Regions from separate parts of the Kitasatospora sp. NPDC005751 genome, predicted to be linked through region 2. Evidence: predicted binding sites of a transcription regulator. Region 2 holds the regulator's gene; the other holds the start of a gene.
What was found. The regulator HrcA, encoded in region 2, represses chaperone genes, less so after heat shock. The targets are predictions, from matches to a motif close to TTNGCACTCNGNNNNNCNGAGTGCNAA.

Region 1 (3,341 bases), on a different contig from region 2:
ATGAGCGCCACCGTCCGCATCCCGACCATCCTGCGCACCTACACCGGCGGCGCCGCCGAGGTGGCCGCCGAGGGCGCCACCCTGGGCGACGTCATCGCCGACCTGGAGCGGAACCACGCCGGGATCGCCGCCCGGATCCTGGACGACGCCGGCAAGCTGCGCCGGTTCGTCAACGTCTACGTCAACGACGACGACGTCCGGTTCGCCGAGGGCCTGGCCACCGAGATCAAGGACGGCGCGAGCGTTTCGATCATTCCGGCGGTGGCCGGCGGCTGCTGATCCGCCCCTTTCCGACCAGGCCTTTCATCGGCCGACCCGTTTTCGACCGGGCCGTCCGTGCGTACGGAATTCCGATCTCCGTACGCGCGGGCGGCCCGCCGCATTCCGGCGGGAATATTTCGCAGTCCGGGGGAGTAGAGTGTGGCTCGTCCGGGAAGAGGGCCGCCCCATCCCCCTCGCGCCGGTACTCGAACTCCGTCCGCGCCCGTACCGCCGGTGTCTGTCCGGCCGCTGAGACCGGCGCCGGGGCCGTGGCCGTGAAACATGTCAGGCCGATGTCAGAATTCTCGAAGGCATTTGAGTAATTCGTCCGCTATGTCCGGCGTGAAATGCCGATTTCCTCCCGCTTTGGTCTGGCCTGTCCCCTGGCGGACCTAGGGAATTCCCAGCGGTTGACCCTGTTGCAGAGGGCGTCGATCCGGATACATTCAGCCGCGGTCGACGCAATCACCCGCTCACCGGAGGCCTTCCGGTGGTCTCCGCGGACGATTGTGGCGTGCACGGCTGCGCCCAGGGGGGGTTCCCCGGGCCGGCCTCAAACCAGACCCGGGCCCGCGACCTGCGGGCGCGTGAAGGGCCAGCACAGCACTAGGGGAGTTCGGAATGGCTCAGGGCACCGTCAAGTGGTTCAACGCGGAGAAGGGCTACGGCTTCATCGCGGTCGACGGTGGTGCGGACGTCTTCGTCCACTACAGCGCGATCCAGATGGACGGCTACCGCACCCTTGAGGAGGGCCAGCGGGTCGAGTTCGAGATCTCTCAGGGGCAGAAGGGCCCGCAGGCGGACATGGTCCGCGCCGCGGTCTGACCTTTCCGACCCCAGGAGTTCGGCTCGGCCCATTCGGCTGGTGCACCTCTTGCTTCACGACGGGCCCGTACGACACATGTCGTACGGGCCCGTCGGCATGTCCGGCGGGGGCCCGCGCGGCGTCCGGCGCGGGGGTGCCGAACACCCGGCGGCGGCCCAGCGGGGGCTCGCCGGGGGCTCGCCGACGGCGGCCGCAGGGGGCGGACGCGGCTCGCGGGTTGGGCGATTGGGCTTGCACTCGCCTACCCGGAGTGCTAATCATTGGCGTTAGCACTCACAGTGTGAGAGTGACAGCGGACTGGGTCGGTGAGGCCCCCGGGAGCGGTAGGGGAAAGGACCCCCGCACACCAGGGCCGTCCGTCGCGGGCACCCCTTGGTCCGAGCAGTCGACCGTGTCCCGGAGGACCACTTCTGATGGCCAAGATCATCGCCTTTGATGAGGAAGCTCGCCGCGGCCTTGAGCGTGGCATGAACCAGCTCGCCGACGCGGTGAAGGTCACGCTCGGCCCCAAGGGCCGCAACGTCGTGCTGGAGAAGAAGTGGGGCGCCCCCACGATCACCAACGACGGTGTCTCCATCGCCAAGGAGATCGAGCTCGAGGACCCCTACGAGAAGATCGGCGCGGAGCTCGTCAAGGAGGTCGCCAAGAAGACCGACGACGTCGCGGGTGACGGCACCACCACCGCCACCGTGCTGGCCCAGGCGCTCGTTCGCGAGGGTCTGCGCAACGTCGCCGCCGGCGCCAACCCGATGGCCCTGAAGCGCGGTATCGAGAAGGCCGTCCAGGCCGTCTCGGACCAGCTGCTGGCCCAGGCCAAGGACGTGGAGACCAAGGAGCAGATCGCCTCCACCGCCTCCATCTCGGCCGCCGACACCCAGATCGGCGAGCTCATCGCCGAGGCCATGGACAAGGTCGGCAAGGAAGGCGTCATCACCGTCGAGGAGAGCAACACCTTCGGTCTGGAGCTCGAGCTCACCGAGGGCATGCGCTTCGACAAGGGCTACATCTCCGCCTACTTCGCCACTGACCTGGAGCGGATGGAGGCGACGTTCGAGGACCCGTACATCCTCATCGCCAACTCCAAGATCGGCTCGGTCAAGGACCTGCTCCCGCTGCTGGAGAAGGTCATGCAGAGCGGCAAGCCGCTCGTCATCATCGCCGAGGACGTCGAGGGCGAGGCCCTGTCGACCCTGGTCGTGAACAAGATCCGCGGCACCTTCAAGTCCGTCGCCGTCAAGGCCCCGGGCTTCGGCGACCGCCGCAAGGCCATGCTCGGCGACATCGCCATCCTCACCGGTGGCACCGTGATCTCCGAGGAGGTCGGCCTCAAGCTGGAGAACGCCGGCATCGACCTGCTGGGCACCGCCCGCAAGGTGGTCATCACCAAGGACGAGACCACCATCGTCGACGGTGGCGGCGACAGCGACCAGGTCGCCGGCCGCGTGAACCAGATCCGTGCCGAGATCGAGAACAGCGACTCGGACTACGACCGCGAGAAGCTCCAGGAGCGCCTCGCCAAGCTGGCCGGCGGCGTGGCCGTCATCAAGGCCGGCGCGGCCACCGAGGTGGAGCTCAAGGAGCGCAAGCACCGCATCGAGGACGCCGTCCGCAACGCGAAGGCCGCCGTCGAGGAGGGCATCGTCGCCGGTGGTGGCGTCGCGCTGCTGCAGGCCGGTGTCGCGTTCGACAAGCTGGAGCTGGAGGGCGACGAGGCCACCGGTGCCAACATCGTCCGCGTGGCGCTGGAGGCCCCGATCAAGCAGATCGCGACCAACGCCGGCCTCGAGGGCGGTGTCGTGGTGGAGAAGGTGCGCAACCTCCCCGCCGGCCACGGCCTGAACGCCGCCACCAACACCTACGTCGACCTCATCGCCGAGGGCATCATCGACCCGGCGAAGGTCACCCGTTCCGCGCTGCAGAACGCCGCCTCCATCGCGGCGCTCTTCCTCACCACCGAGGCCGTCATCGCCGACAAGCCGGAGAAGGCCGCCGCGGCCGCCGGCGGCGGCATGCCGGGCGGTGACATGGACTTCTGATCCCCTCCGGGATCGGTCGTTTCCCGATCGCACGGGCGGTTCCCCTCGGGGAGCCGCCCGTGCGGCGTTGTGTCCGGCGCCGTTTTGGGACAATGGACGGATGGCTGCCACCGCTGATGACATCGAGACCGCCCTGCACAACGCGCGGGCGCTGATCCTGGCCGACCTGACCGCGCGGGACGTGGCGGACGCCGCCGTGGTGTCGCTGGTCGAGGACG
Region 2 (3,341 bases):
GCCCGGTCGGCGGCCAGCTCCCGGTAGCGGGAGAGCAGCCGGGTCAGCAGGAAGCTGATCGCGTACACCACCACCGACACCAGCGGGATGACCAGCGCGGCGATCGCGGCGTTGGAGTCGTTGCTGTTGCGGCCGCCGCCCATGAAGCCGCCGTACATCGCGATCCGGGTCATCGCCCCGGCCAGTACGCCGAGGAAGCCGGCGATGGTCATCACCGCGACGTCCCGGTGGGCGACGTGCGACAGCTCGTGCGCCAGGACGCCCTCCAGTTCCTCCGGTTCCAGCCGCCGCAGCAGCCCGGTGGTGACGCAGACCACCGCGTTCTGCGGGTTGCGGCCGGTCGCGAAGGCGTTCGGCATGTCGTTGTCGGCGACCGCCACCCGGGGTTTGGGCATGTCGGCGAGGGCGCAGAGCCGGTCGACGGTGCCGTGCAGCTGGGGGTACTGCTCCGGGGTCACCCGGTGGGCGCCCATCGCCCGTTCGGTGATCTTGTCGCTGAACCAGAACTGGGCCACGAACAGCCCGCCGGAGATCAGCACGATCAGTGGCCAGGCGCCGCGCAGCAGCGCGATCAGCAGGCCGGTGAAACCCACGTACAGGAGCCCGATCACGAACATGGTCCCGACCATCCGGCCGGTCAGGCCGCGGTCCGGGGCGAAGCGGGTGGGCTGGCCCGAGGTCGACATCGCTGGTCCTCCGTTCGCCGTTCGCTATCGATGCTGCCACCCGGCCGGTCCCGCGGCATCACCCGCGCGCCGCGCGATGCGGGCAGGATCACCCCGGCGGTGCCGTTCCTGCCGTCGGACCCGGGCCTTACACTGGCAGGTACGGTTCTGGCACTCCTCTGTTCAGAGTGCCAAAGGACGCGGTCCGCCCGGCGGACCGCACCATGCCGGAACGACACACGTCACCACGGACAACGTGCGAAGAGGGAGGTGCGTGCCCCATGGCCGGTGAGGTCCGCCAGCTCGACGAACGCAAGCTCGCCGTGCTCCGCGCCATCGTCCAGGACTACGTGGGCACCGAGGAGCCGGTCGGCTCCAAGGCTCTCGTCGAACGCCACAACCTCGGGGTCTCCCCGGCCACCGTCCGCAACGACATGGCCGCGCTGGAGGAGGACGGCTTCATCCACCAGCCGCACACCAGCGCCGGGCGGATCCCCACCGACAAGGGGTACCGCCTCTTCGTCGACCGGCTCGCCGAGGTCAAGCCGATGAGCGCGCCCGAGCGGCGGGCGATCCGGCACTTCCTGGACGGCGCGGTGGACCTGGACGACGTGGTCGCCCGCACGGTCCGGCTGCTCGCCCAGCTCACCCGGCAGGTGGCGGTGGTCCAGTACCCCTCGCTCTCCCGGTCCACGGTGCGCCACATCGAGCTGGTCGCACTCGCTCCGGCCAAGGTCATGCTGGTCCTGATCACCAACACCGGCCGGGTCGAGCAGCGGATGGTCGACTGCCCGGGTCAGGTCGGCGAGGTGGTCCTCGCGGACCTCCGTGCCAAGATCAACACGAGGGCCGTCGGCGTGCGGCTGCCCGACGTGCCGGGGCTGCTGGACGAGCTCCCGGCGATGTTCGAGGCGGTGGACCGGCCGGCCGTCACCGTCGTCCTGGCGACGCTCTTCGAGGCGCTCGCCGAGCAGAACGAGGAGCGGATCATGCTGGCCGGCACGGCCAACCTGACCCGCTTCGGCCACGACTTCCCGCTCACCATCCAGCCGGTGCTGGAGGCGCTGGAGGAGCAGGTCGTCCTGCTGCGCCTCCTGGGTGAGACGGCGGACGCCGGGATGACGGTCCGGATCGGCCGGGAGAACGCGTACGAAGGGCTCAATTCCACCTCGGTCGTCTCGGTCGGTTACGGTTCGGGCGACGAGAGCGTGGCCAAACTGGGTGTGATCGGTCCGACCCGGATGGACTATCCGGGCACAATGGGGGCGGTGCGAGCGGTGGCACGGTACGTGGGCCAGATCCTGGCCGAGTCGTAGGGAACGACCGGTGTCACACAGGTGACACCGGTACCAGTCGCAAGCACTTCTACAGGCGGAACAAGCGGAGCATTTGGTGGCCACGGACTACTACGCGGTACTCGGCGTCCGACGGGATGCGGGGCAGGACGAGATCAAGAAGGCGTTCCGGCGCCTGGCGCGCGAACTGCACCCGGACGTCAACCCCGACCCGAAGACGCAGGAGCGGTTCAAGGAGATCAACGCCGCCTACGAGGTCCTCTCCGACCCGCAGAAGCGGCAGGTCTACGACCTCGGCGGGGATCCCCTCTCGCCCAACGGCGGAGGCGCGGGCGGCTTCGGCGCGGGCGCGGCCGGGTTCGGCTTCTCCGACATCATGGACGCGTTCTTCGGCGCGGCCGCCGGTCAGCGCGGCCCGCGCTCGCGCACCCGGCGCGGCCAGGACGCCATGATCCGGCTGGAGATCACCCTGGAGGAGGCCGCGTTCGGCACCACCAAGGAACTCCAGGTCGACACCGCCGTCACCTGCACCACGTGCAGCGGCGAGGGCGCCGCCCCCGGCACCTCCGCGCAGACCTGTGACATGTGTCGCGGCAAGGGCGAGGTCTCCCAGGTCACCCGGTCCTTCCTGGGCCAGGTCATGACCTCCCGGCCCTGCCCGCAGTGCCAGGGCTTCGGCACCGTCGTGCCGACCCCGTGCCCGGAGTGCGCCGGCGACGGCCGCGTGCGGGCCCGCCGCACCCTGACCGTGAAGATCCCGGCCGGTGTCGACAACGGCACCCGGATCCAGCTGGCCGGCGAGGGCGAGGTCGGCCCCGGCGGCGGCCCGGCCGGCGACCTCTACGTCGAGATCGCCGAGAGCACCCACCCGACCTTCCAGCGCCGCGGCGACGACCTGCACTGCACGGTCACCATCCCGATGACGGCCGCCTCGCTCGGCACCCAGGTGCCGCTGCAGACCCTGGACGGGCTGGAGGAGGTCGACATCCGGCCCGGCACCCAGTCCGGCCAGTCGATCCCGCTGCACGCCCGCGGCATCACCCATCTGCGCGGCGGCGGCCGGGGCGACTTGATAGTGCACGTCGAGGTGCAGACGCCCACCAAGCTCGACCCCGAACAGGAGGACCTGCTGCGCCGGCTCGCGGTGCTGCGCGGCGAGGAGCGGCCCTCCGGGCAGTTCGCGCCGGGGCAGCAGGGGCTGTTCTCCCGGCTGAAGGACGCCTTCAACGGCCGCTGACCGTACCGGCGCCCGGTGCCCCGCTCCCGGCGGGTCACCGGGCGCCGTCGTTCCCCCGTCCGTCCCCCCACCCCCACTCCAGGAACCGCCATGACCGCGCCCGTGTTCGTCGTCGAGACCGCGCAGCTCGCCTCCGCCGCCCCC

Region 1: groL (chaperonin GroEL) is a predicted target of HrcA. The motif match lies at 1,318-1,344, and genes of this name have one in related genera.

What each region holds. Positions count from the first base shown of each region.
Region 1 covers NZ_JBEXYC010000004.1:224,519-227,859, reverse strand. Annotated here, with positions in the region: gene ABZ497_RS07035 (ubiquitin-like small modifier protein 1) at 1-279, shown strand; gene ABZ497_RS07030 (cold-shock protein) at 883-1,086, shown strand; gene groL (chaperonin GroEL) at 1,501-3,123, shown strand; gene ABZ497_RS07020 (hypothetical protein) at 3,224-3,341, shown strand, end outside.
Region 2 covers NZ_JBEXYC010000028.1:67,690-71,030, forward strand. Annotated here, with positions in the region: gene htpX (zinc metalloprotease HtpX) at 1-686, opposite strand, end outside; gene hrcA (heat-inducible transcriptional repressor HrcA) at 947-1,981, shown strand; gene dnaJ (molecular chaperone DnaJ) at 2,058-3,197, shown strand; gene ABZ497_RS23655 (16S rRNA (uracil(1498)-N(3))-methyltransferase) at 3,288-3,341, shown strand, end outside.